One region of the Streptomyces sp. SLBN-8D4 genome, then DNA from elsewhere that is predicted to be linked to it. Evidence: riboswitches for the same ligand, from Rfam matches in the RefSeq annotation. Region 1 holds a riboswitch; the other holds the start of a gene.
The links. Region 1 has a riboswitch for cobalamin ahead of RKD20_RS15130 (ribonucleoside-diphosphate reductase subunit alpha). Riboswitches for the same ligand answer to the same signal wherever they lie in the genome.
Positions count from the first base shown of each region.

Region 2: it holds a riboswitch for cobalamin, as region 1 does, so the genes downstream of both, RKD20_RS34110 (cobalamin biosynthesis protein) here and RKD20_RS15130 (ribonucleoside-diphosphate reductase subunit alpha) in region 1, are expected to answer to the same signal.

Region 1 covers NZ_JBMGQC010000001.1:3,428,400-3,434,174, forward strand. Annotated here, with positions in the region: gene mctP (monocarboxylate uptake permease MctP) at 1-983, shown strand, start outside; gene RKD20_RS15125 (GNAT family N-acetyltransferase) at 1,057-1,554, shown strand; cobalamin riboswitch at 1,607-1,735, shown strand; gene RKD20_RS15130 (ribonucleoside-diphosphate reductase subunit alpha) at 1,862-4,252, shown strand; gene RKD20_RS15135 (ribonucleotide-diphosphate reductase subunit beta) at 4,309-5,316, shown strand; gene RKD20_RS15140 (hypothetical protein) at 5,406-5,775, shown strand, end outside.
Region 2 covers NZ_JBMGQC010000001.1:7,510,132-7,515,906, reverse strand. Annotated here, with positions in the region: gene RKD20_RS34130 (class II aldolase/adducin family protein) at 1-523, opposite strand, end outside; gene RKD20_RS34125 (lysozyme) at 695-1,444, shown strand; gene RKD20_RS34120 (anion permease) at 1,598-2,836, shown strand; gene RKD20_RS34115 (hypothetical protein) at 2,866-3,087, shown strand; cobalamin riboswitch at 3,218-3,357, shown strand; gene RKD20_RS34110 (cobalamin biosynthesis protein) at 3,459-4,400, shown strand; gene RKD20_RS34105 (cobyric acid synthase) at 4,397-5,775, shown strand, end outside.

The sequences.
Region 1 (5,775 bases):
CGGTGGCGATCATCTACATCCCGATCAAGCTGGGCGGCTTCGACGATGTCTTCGGCGCGGCGAGCGAGAAGTACACGGCGGCCAAGGCGGGCGGACTGGTTCCGCTGGAGGCGGGCCAATGGACCTACGCCACGCTGGCGTTGGGCTCCGCGCTCGCCCTCTTCATGTACCCGCACTCGATCACCGCGACGCTCTCCTCGCGCAGCCGTGAGGTGATCCGCCGCAACACCACGATCCTGCCGCTGTACTCCCTGATGCTGGGCCTGCTCGCGCTGCTCGGCTTCATGGCGATCGCGGCCGGGGTCAAGGTCACCAACCCTCAGTTGGCGATCCCGCAGCTCTTCGAGGACATGTTCCCCGACTGGTTCGCGGGCGTGGCCTTCGCGGCGATCGGCATCGGCGCGCTGGTCCCTGCGGCCATCATGTCGATCGCGGCCGCGAACCTCTTCACCCGCAACATCTACAAGGACTTCATCAAGCCGGACGCGACGCCGGCGCAGGAGACCAAGGTCTCCAAGCTGGTCTCGCTCCTGGTGAAGGTCGGTGCCCTGGTCTTCGTCCTCACCATGGACAAGACGGTGGCCATCAACTTCCAGCTCCTGGGCGGCATCTGGATCCTGCAGACCTTCCCGGCCCTGGTCGGCGGCCTGTTCACCCGCTGGTTCCACCGCTGGGCCCTGCTCGCAGGCTGGGCGGTCGGCATGATCTACGGCACGGCCGCCGCGTACGGAGTCGCCTCTCCGACCCAGAAGCACTTCGGTGGCTCGGCGAAGGAGATCCCGGGCATCGGCGAGATCGGCTACATCGGCCTGACGGCGTTCGTGCTCAACGTCGTCGTCACGGTGGTCCTGACCTTCGTACTGAAGGCGCTGAAGGCCCCCGACGGCGTGGACGAGACCAGCCCGGAGGACTACACGGCGGACGCGGGCGACCCGGGGGTCGAAGTGGAACTCCCGCCGGCCACCGCGAGTACGACCCACTAGTCACGGTGTGCACGGGCCGTCGGAGTTCTCGTCCGGCGGCCCGTTGTCGTACCCGTCGTGCACACTCACCCGCATGGACTTCCTGATTCGCCCCGCGGTGCCCGCCGACCACGAACGCCTCGGCGAGATCACCGCCCAGGCCTACCTCCAGGACGGGCTTCTCCTGTTCGGTGACAGCGACTGGTATTTCGAAGAACTCAAGGACGTGGCCAAGAGGGCGTCCGCCGCTGACGTCCTGGTGGCCACGGAGAACGACGACATCCTCGGCGGAGTCACCTTCGTCCCCTCCGGCGGCCCCCTGGCCGACCTCGCCCGCCCCGGAGAGGCGGAGATCCGCATGCTCGCGGTGGCTCACGCGGCCCGCGGCAGAGGCGTGGGACAAGCCCTCGTCCAGGCCTGTGTCGACCGCGCGACCGCCACGGCCACAGGCGTCGTCCTGTGCACCCAGCCCACGATGCACAGCGCCCACCGCATCTACGAACGCCTCGGATTCGTCCGCGTCCCCGAGCGCGACTGGAAGCCGATACCCGGCGACGACTTCACGCTTCTCACGTACAAGTTGACGCTCTGAAGTCGCCGCGACACAACATATGGGCCTGCTTCTCCCACCCGGCACAAGATGTATGCTCATGCTCGCTGTCGCCGCAGGGGAATCCGGTGCGAATCCGGAACTGTCCCGCAACGGTGTACTCATGCGTGCATAAGCGCACATGAGAGTCAGTCCGAGGACCTGTCGACAGCGTGCCCGTGCCATACCGGCCCGGGTGTCATGACGTCCGGGCCTCGTGGAATGGGCCGGTGGACGCGACGCCGTGCGCGCTCGTGTGCTGCCCCCTGCCCTCCGCAAGGCCTCCGTGCCCAGCGAGGGAGAGCCCCACGTGACCATCGCGCCAGCCGACCCGGCTTCAGCGACCACCCCGGTGGACGAGGACGGTCCCGGAACCGCGTTGCTGCGGACCCTGACCGCGCTGACCGCCGACCTCCCCGACGCCGACCCCGGGCGGGTCGCCGCCGCCGCGCTGCGCGGCCGGTCCGCGCGGGGGGCCTCCGCCGAGAGGATCGCGGAGTTGCGCGAGCTGGCCACCGAGGCGGCGGCCGGCCTCATCTCCGAGGACCCCGCCTACAGCAGGCTGGCCGCCCGGCTGCTGACCGTCTCCATCGCCGCCGAGGCCGCCTCACAGGGCGTCACCTCGTTCACCGGGTCGGTCGCCGTCGGCCACCGCGAGGGCCTCATCGCCGACCGGACCGCCGAGTTCGTGCGGGTCCACGCCGAGCGGCTCGACGCACTGGTCGACACCGAGGCCGACGACCGCTTCGGCTACTTCGGGCTGCGCACCCTGTACAGCCGCTACCTCCTGCGCCACCCGATCACCCGCAAGGTCATCGAGACGCCCCAGCACTTCATGCTCCGGGTGGCGTCCGGCCTCGCCGAGGACACTGTGGTCAATTCAAAAACGGGCGTCCACGCCCTGGACGAAGTCGCCGCGCTCTACCGGCTCATGAGCCGCCTCGACTACCTCCCCTCCTCCCCCACCCTCTTCAACTCCGGCACCCGGCACCCCCAGATGTCGTCCTGCTACCTCCTCGACTCCCCGAAGGACGAGCTCGACTCCATCTACGACCGCTACCACCAGGTCGCCAACCTCTCGAAGCATGCCGGCGGCATCGGCATCTCGTACTCCCGTATCCGCAGCCGCGGTTCGCTGATCCGCGGCACCAACGGGCACTCCAACGGCATCGTCCCGTTCCTGAAGACCCTCGACGCCTCGGTCGCCGCCGTGAACCAGGGTGGCCGGCGCAAGGGCGCGGCCGCGGTCTATCTGGAGACCTGGCACTCGGACATCGAGGAGTTCCTGGAGCTCAGGGACAACACCGGTGAGGACGCCCGCCGTACGCACAACCTGAACCTCGCGCACTGGATCCCGGACGAGTTCATGCGCCGGGTGAACGCGGACGCCGAGTGGTCCCTCTTCTCGCCCGCCGACGTGCCCGAGCTGGTCGACCTGTGGGGCGAGGAGTTCGACGCGGCCTACCGCAAGGCCGAGGCGGCGGGTCTCGCGCGCAGGACCATCCCGGCCCGTGACCTCTACGGGCGCATGATGCGCACCCTCGCGCAGACCGGCAACGGCTGGATGACCTTCAAGGACGCCGCCAACCGCACGGCCAACCAGACGGCGCTGCCCGGCCACACCGTGCACTCCTCCAACCTCTGCACGGAGATCCTGGAGGTCACGGACGACGGGGAGACGGCGGTCTGCAACCTGGGGTCCGTGAACCTCGGCGCGTTCGTCGACACGACGAGCGGCGACATCGACTGGGAGCGGCTGGACGCCACCGTCCGCACCGCCGTCACCTTCCTCGACCGGGTCGTCGACATCAACTTCTACCCGACCGAGCAGGCCGGGCGGTCCAACGCCAAGTGGCGTCCCGTCGGCCTCGGCGCGATGGGCCTCCAGGACGTCTTCTTCAAGCTGCGCCTGCCCTTCGACTCCCCCGAGGCCAAGGCGCTGTCCACGCGGATCGCCGAGCGCATCATGCTCGCCGCCTACGAGGCCTCCGCCGACCTCGCCGAGCGCAGCGGTCCGCTGCCGGCCTGGGAGAAGACGCGTACGGCACAGGGTGTGCTGCACCCGGACCACTACGCCACCGACCTCGCCTGGCCCGAGCGCTGGGCGGCCCTGCGCGAGCGCATGGCCGGCACGGGTCTGCGCAACAGCCTCCTGCTCGCCATCGCGCCCACCGCCACCATCGCCTCGATCGCCGGCGTGTACGAGTGCATCGAGCCGCAGGTCTCCAACCTCTTCAAGCGCGAGACGCTGTCCGGCGAGTTCCTCCAGGTCAACTCTTACCTGGTGGCCGAGTTGAAGAAGCTCGGCGTCTGGGACGCCCGCACCCGTGAGGCGCTGCGGGACGCGAACGGCTCGGTGCAGGGCTTCGCGTGGATCCCGGAGGACGTACGGGCGTTGTACCGCACGGCGTGGGAGATCCCGCAGCGCGGTCTGATCGACATGGCGGCGGCGCGGACCCCGTTCCTCGACCAGTCCCAGTCCCTGAACCTCTTCCTGGAGACGCCGACGATCGGCAAGCTCTCCTCGATGTACGCGTACGCCTGGAAGTCCGGGCTGAAGACGACGTACTACCTGCGCTCGCGCCCGGCGACCCGTATCGCCCGCGCGGCTCAGGCGACGGTTCCCGTCCAGCCGACGGCCCCGGAAGACGCCGTCGCCTGCTCCCTGGAAAACCCCGAGTCCTGCGAGGCCTGCCAGTAATGCCCACCCGTCGCCCGACCACCGCCCCTGAAGGACAGCGCTTCGCGCCGACTGACATGGCTGCCAAGAACCTTCTAGACCCGGGCTTCGAGCTGACCCTCCGCCCGATGCGCTACCCGGACTTCTACGAGCGCTACCGGGACGCCATCAAGAACACCTGGACCGTCGAGGAGGTCGACCTCCACTCGGACGTCACCGACCTCGCGAAGCTCAGCCCCGCCGAGCAGCACCTGATCGGCCGGCTGGTCGCGTTCTTCGCCACAGGCGACTCGATCGTGGCGAACAACCTGGTGCTGACCCTCTACAAGCACATCAACTCCCCCGAGGCCCGCCTGTACCTGAGCAGGCAGCTCTTCGAGGAGGCCGTGCACGTCCAGTTCTATCTGACGCTCCTGGACACCTACCTTCCCGATCCGCAGGACCGGGCGGCGGCCTTCGACGCCGTCGAGAACATCCCCTCCATCCGCGAGAAGGCCGAGTTCTGCTTCCGGTGGATCAACGAGGTCGAGAAGCTGGACCGCCTGGAGTCGCAGGCCGACCGCCGCCGTTTCCTGCTCAACCTGATCTGCTTCGCCGCGTGCATCGAGGGCCTGTTCTTCTACGGTGCGTTCGCGTACGTCTACTGGTTCCGCAGCCGGGGCCTGCTGCACGGCCTCGCCACCGGCACCAACTGGGTGTTCCGCGACGAGACCATGCACATGTCCTTCGCCTTCGACGTGGTCGACACCGTCCGCAAGGAGGAGCCGGAGCTCTTCGACGACGCGCTCCAGCATCAGGTCACCGACATGCTGGCGGAGGCGGTGGAGGCGGAGCTCCAGTTCGCGCGCGACCTGTGCGGCGACGGGCTGCCCGGCATGAACACCGAGTCGATGCGCCAGTACCTGGAGTGTGTCGCCGACCAGCGCCTGACGCGCCTCGGCTTCGCGCCGGTGTACGGCTCGGAGAACCCGTTCTCCTTCATGGAGCTGCAGGGCGTCCAGGAGCTGACCAACTTCTTCGAGCGGCGTCCGTCCGCGTACCAGGTGGCGGTGGAGGGCACGGTCGACCTGGACGAGGACTTCTGACCCAGCTCCACCTTCTGACGGGCCTCTGTCAAAAGTCGGTGGATCCGGGTACGCGTGCGGAACGTCTCATCGACGAGGAGGCCACCCCCATGCGCCCTACGACCCACCGCACCGCCCTCGCCCTCGCGGCACTGACCCTGCTGCTCGCGGGGTGCGGGGCCGAGGCCGGAAGCGAAGGGGGCGGTGGCGACACCGTGTCGCCGCCGCCCTCGTCGTCGCCCCCGCCCTCGTCGTCATCCCCGCCCTCGTCGTCCCCGTCCGCGTCGCCGTCGCCGGGCTGCACGTCCGCCTCGCAGCTGGACGCGGAAGACAGCGGCAGCACGGTCTGCCTCGCGGTGGGCGACACGCTCCGTATCTCGCTGGACGGGACGAAGAGCCGCCCCTGGAAGCCGGTCACCGCCGAGGGCGGCGGACTGGAGCCCACCAACAGTGGGATCGTCCTGCTGCCCGGTGACGCGA
Region 2 (5,775 bases), 4.1 Mb from region 1:
TCGTGCCGTGGTTCTGGAGGAGGCAGGCGGAGCGGTCGGCGAGGGCTTGGAGCATGTTGTCCGCCAACTCGTCGGTCCCGTAGGTGGCGTAGGGGGCGACACGGACGGGGCCGCCCAGTGCGCTGGTCATGTAGTGGATCGTGGGGAGTTCGGGCACGAGCGTGGAGACGGCCGTGGCGTGCACCGCGTGGGTGTGGACGACCGCGCGGGCGTCGGTGCTGCGGTAGACCGCCAGATGCATGGGCAGTTCGCTCGTCGGCACCAGCGTGCCCAGGATCTGACGGCCCTCCAGGTCGACGCCCGTCACGTCGTCCGGTGCGAGGCGGTCGTAGGGGACGCCCGACGGGGTGACCAGGACTGTGTCCCCGACGCGTACGGAGACGTTGCCGGAGGTGCCGACGACCAGTCCTTCGGTGACCGTCCGGCGGGCCGTGTCGACCAACTCGCCCCAGGCGTCCGCCTCCTCGGCCCGTACGCCCCTCGTTCCGCCCCCGGCAGTCCGTACTTCTTGTTCCTCAGCCATGCCGCGATCCTGCCAGTCGTGGCGTCGGGGGGCGCTGGCCGGAGCTTCATGGGGGCGCGTTTTTCGTATGTGCGCCCCTCTTGTACGGCTTGGCCGGAGATCGACCGTAATTCGGTGATCTTCCAGTACCGTCTGGGCTTTGCCGTGCACGAAGCCATTCCGGGGGGACACATGGCCCGTGATCGCAAGGCCGCCCGTCATCGAACCCGCACCCTGGCCCTGTCCGTGGCCGCGCTCACCGTGGGAGGCATGGCCCTGGCCGGGACGCCCGCCTCGTCGGCGAGTCTGCCCAGGGGGCACGACGTGTCCTCGCATCAGAAGGACGTCGACTGGGGGAAGGCCAGGGCCGAGGGCGCCAGGTTCGTCTACGTCAAGGCGACCGAGTCGACGGCCTACCGCAACCCGCACTTCGACCGGCAGTACGAGGGGGCGCGCGAGGCCGGCATTCTGCGTGGGGCGTACCACTTCGCACTGCCGGACAAGTCGTCGGGCCGGGCGCAGGCCGCGTACTTCGTGCGCAACGGCGGCGCCTGGTCCGCGGACGGCTGGACGCTGCCGCCCGCGCTCGACATCGAATACAACCCGTACGACAAGAAGCACAAGTGCTACCGGATGAGCAAGGCGGAGCTGGTCGGCTGGATCAGGTCGTTCAGCGACGAGGTCAGGCGGCTCACCGGGCGCCGGCCGGTCATCTACACGACCGCCCACTGGTGGAACACGTGCACGGGCGGCAGCGGCGCCTTCGCCTCGGACCACGCGCTGTGGGTGGCCCGCTACCGCTCGGCGGACGCGGGACCGCTGCCCGGCGGATGGTCGTACTGGACGATCTGGCAGTACGACAACAGCGGCAGCCTGCCGGGTGACCAGAATCTCTTCAACGGGTCGGCGCGGCAGCTGAAGAGGTTCGCGGCCGGGTCGTAGCCATGGGGCACATGGGACGTACGGGGGCGGCGGGGTTCGGCGAAGCCAAGGGCGAAGATTCCGGTCACTGTGCGGCCCGCCCCAGTTCACCTTCCGTTCATCCAGGTTACCTACGTTCAACATGCCAATGACCTCGAACGATTGCCTGGGTAAATGGAAAACTTCTCGCTGATCCTCGCGATTGTGGTTGTCACCGCACTCGCGTTCGATTTCACGAACGGTTTTCACGACACCGCCAACGCGATGGCCACCACCATCTCGACCGGTGCACTCAAGCCCAAGGTCGCGGTGGCCATGTCCGCCGTGCTGAACCTTGTGGGCGCCTTCCTCTCGGTGGAGGTCGCCAACACGATCTCCAAGGGTCTCGTCGACGAGACCGGCATCCGTCCCGAGGTCATCTTCGCCGCCCTGGTCGGCGCGATCCTCTGGAACCTGCTGACCTGGCTGGTGGGACTGCCCTCCAGCTCCTCGCACGCCCTCATGGGCGGTCTGATCGGCGCCACCATCGCCTCGGCGGGCATGGGCGCGGTGCACGGCGACGCGCTCGTCACCAAGGTCCTGATCCCGGCGATCGCGGCACCGATCGTCGCGGGCGTCGCCGCCATGCTGGCCACCCGGCTCTCCTACTCGCTGGGCAAGAAGGCCGACGGCAAGGCCGCCGCGAAGGGCTACCGCACCGGCCAGATCGCCTCGGCCGGACTGGTCTCGCTGGCCCACGGCACCAACGACGCGCAGAAGACGATGGGCATCATCACCCTCGCCCTGGTCGCCGGCGGCGCCGTCGCCCCCGACTCCGACCCGCCCACCTGGGTCATCCTCTCCGCGGGACTCGCCATCGCGCTCGGCACCTACCTGGGCGGCTGGCGCATCATCCGCACCATGGGCAAGGGCCTGACCGACCTTCAGCCGCAGCAGGGCTTCGCCGCCCAGACCAGCGCGGCCACGGTCATCCTGGCCTCGTCCCACCTCGGCTTCTCCCTGTCCACCACGCACGCCGTCTCCGGTTCGGTGATGGGCGCGGGCCTCGGCCGCAAGGGCGGGGTCGTCCGCTGGTCGACGGCCACCCGCATGCTCGTCGCCTGGGGCCTGACGCTCCCGGCGGCGGCCCTGGTGGGCGCCCTGGCCGAGTCGGTCACGGACCTCGGCGACTGGGGTACGGCGGTCGTGGCGGTCTTCCTCGTCGCCTCCAGCGCGGCGATCTGGAAGATCTCGCGGCGCGAGGTCGTGGACGCGTCGAACGTCAACGAGACCGACGAGCCGGCCGGCGTGGTGACCACGGCGATCGCAGCCGTGACCCCGCCGCCCACGGGCACAGTGACCGAGGACCTCACCGCCACGATTCCGGCCCCGCCCGTCACGACGGAACCGGCCGCCCCGCCGGCCGCCGTCTGAGCCCGCAGCACTAAGGAAGCAGCCTCACCATGAAGATCGACTGGGAAGCACTCGGCTCCGTCTTCGGCGTCAGCCTCGTCGTCACCGTGGGCCTCGTGGCCCTGTTCACCCTCGGCATCATGGGCCTGTCCCGTCAGGAACGGGCCACGGCCCAGGGCGACTCGGCCGCTCTCGCGGTCACCGGCGCCTACGCCTGCTTCGCGGCGTGCGCGGCTGCGGTGGCGTACGGGATCTATCTGATCGTGGCCTGACGGCACTCCCGTCACTCGACGGCCGGGCGGGCACGGAACTGCAGGTTCCGTGCCCGCCCGGCCGTCTTCCATGACCGGCGGTGTGGGGTTCTGCACACTCCCCCGCCGCAGGTCAACAGCAAGTTGACGGGTCTCGAAGGCCCGTGGTGGACTGCCGGAGCCATATACGGCGGCAGGAGAGGAAGCCGGTGCGAATCCGGCGCGGTCCCGCCACTGTCACCGGGGTAGACACCCCCGGGAGCCAGGAACTCTCGCCGCCGGACTCGTCGAACCAGGGCGCGGACACCCTGAGTGAGGACATGACGCGATGCTCGCCTGCCGATCCACCAGCGCTACCAGGCACTTGAACGACCCCGCGATCGGCTGACCCGATGCGTGCCGATCGCGTTTTCGCGTACGGCGCCGCCGCCGGTCTGATCGGTGACCTTCTGTTCGGTGACCCACGTCGTGGGCACCCGGTCGCCGCGTTCGGGCGGGCCGCCGGTGCCGTGGAGCGGGTGCTGTGGCGGGACCACCGCGGGTGGGGCGTGCTGCACACCGCCGTGTGCGTGGGGGGTTCCCTGGGGCTCGGGGCCGTCGCGGAGCATGTCGTACGTCCGTCCCGTACCGCTTCCGTCGCGCTCACCGCGGCCGCCACCTGGGCCGTCGTGGGCGGGACTTCACTCGCGCGGGAGGCCCGGGTCATCGGGCGGGCGCTGGAGGCCGGGGACGTCGAGGCGGCCCGGGACCGGCTGCCTCATCTGTGTGGGCGCGACCCGCAGGCTCTCGATGCTGACGGGATCGCCCGGGCCGTGGTGGAGTCCGTCGCCGAGAACACCTCCGACGCCGTCGTGGGGGCGCTCGTGTGGGGTGCCGTCGGCGGGGTGCCGGGGCTGCTCGGGTTCCGGGCCGTGAACACGCTCGACGCCATGGTGGGGCACAAGTCGCCCCGGTACAGGCGTTTCGGGTGGGCTTCGGCCCGGCTCGACGACCTCGCCGGGTGGCCGGGGGCGCGGCTGACCGCCGTACTGGCCGCCCTGGCCGGTGACCGTCCCCGGGGTGCCGTGCGGGCCTGGCGGGAGGACGCGCACCGGCATCCGAGTCCCAACGCCGGGCCCGTGGAGGCCTCGTTCGCGGGGGCGCTGGGGGTCCGGCTCGGGGGGACCCTGTCGTACGCGGGGCGGGTCGAGCACCGGCCGGTGCTGCATCAGGAGGGGCGCGCCGTCGCCACCCGCGACATCGAGCGCGCGGTACGGCTGTCGCGGCGCGTCGGACTGCTCGCGCTCGGCGTCGGTGTCGCCGCGCGGGCCTTCGTGAAGGGGCGTACGGCATGAGTGGCGGGGGTCTTCTGGTCGCCGGCACCACCTCCGACGCCGGCAAGAGTGTCGTCACCGCCGGGATCTGCCGGTGGCTGGTGCGGCAGGGGGTGAAGGTCGCGCCGTTCAAGGCGCAGAACATGTCCCTCAACTCGTTCGTGACGAAGGAGGGCGCGGAGATCGGGCGGGCGCAGGCCATGCAGGCGCAGGCCTGCCGGGTCGAGCCGACCGCGCAGATGAATCCCGTGCTGCTCAAGCCCGGTGGCGAACAGAGCAGCCAGGTCGTGCTGCTCGGGAAGCCTGTGGGCGAGCTGAGTGCTCGTGGGTATCACGGGGGGCGGCAGCAGCAGTTGCTCGGGACCGTGCTCGACTGTCTCGCCGAGTTGCGGGGCACGTATGACGCGGTGATCTGTGAGGGGGCCGGCAGCCCGGCCGAGATCAACCTGCGGCGGACCGACATCGTCAACATGGGCATCGCCCGCAATGCCCGCATTCCGGTGCTTGTCGTCGGTGACATCGACCGCGGTGGGGTCTTCGCCTCGTTCTTCGGGACCGTCGCGCTGCTCAGCCCCGAGGATCAGGCGCTCGTCGCCGGGTTTCTCGTCAACAAGTTCCGGGGGGACGTCTCACTGCTGGAACCCGGGCTCGACATGCTCCACGGACTCACCGGGCGGCACACCTACGGCGTTCTGCCCTTCCGGCACGGGCTCGGGATCGACGAGGAGGACGGGATGGGGGTCCGGAACTCCCAGGCCTCCGCCCCGGTGGGCGAGGATGTGCTGCGGGTGGCCGTGTGCGCGATTCCGCTCATGTCGAACTTCACCGACGTCGACGCGCTCGCCGCCGAACCCGGTGTCGTCGTGCGGTTCGTGGACCGGCCGGAGGAACTGGCCGACGCCGACCTCGTCATCGTTCCGGGGACCCGGGGGACCGTCCGCGCGCTGGACTGGTTGCACGAGCGTGGGCTCGCCCACGCCCTCGTCCGAAGGGCCGCGGAAGGGCGGCCGGTCCTCGGCGTCTGCGGCGGCTTCCAGATCCTCGGCGAGCACATCGAGGACGAGGTCGAGAGCCGGCAGGGGCACGTCGAGGGGCTCGGGGTCCTTCCCGTGCGGGTGCGGTTCGCCCGCGAGAAGACCCTCACCCGGCCGGTGGGGGAAGCCCTCGGGGAGCACGTCGAGGGGTACGAGATCCATCACGGGGTCGCTGAAGTCCAAGGCGGAGACGCCTTCCTGGACGGCTGCCGGGTCGGCCAGACCTGGGGCACGCACTGGCACGGTTCGCTGGAGTCGGACGGCTTCCGGCGGGCCTTCCTGCGGGAGGTGGCGGCCGCCGCGGGCCGCCGGTTCGTACCGGCCCCCGACACCTCGTTCGCCGCGCTGCGCGAGGAGCAGCT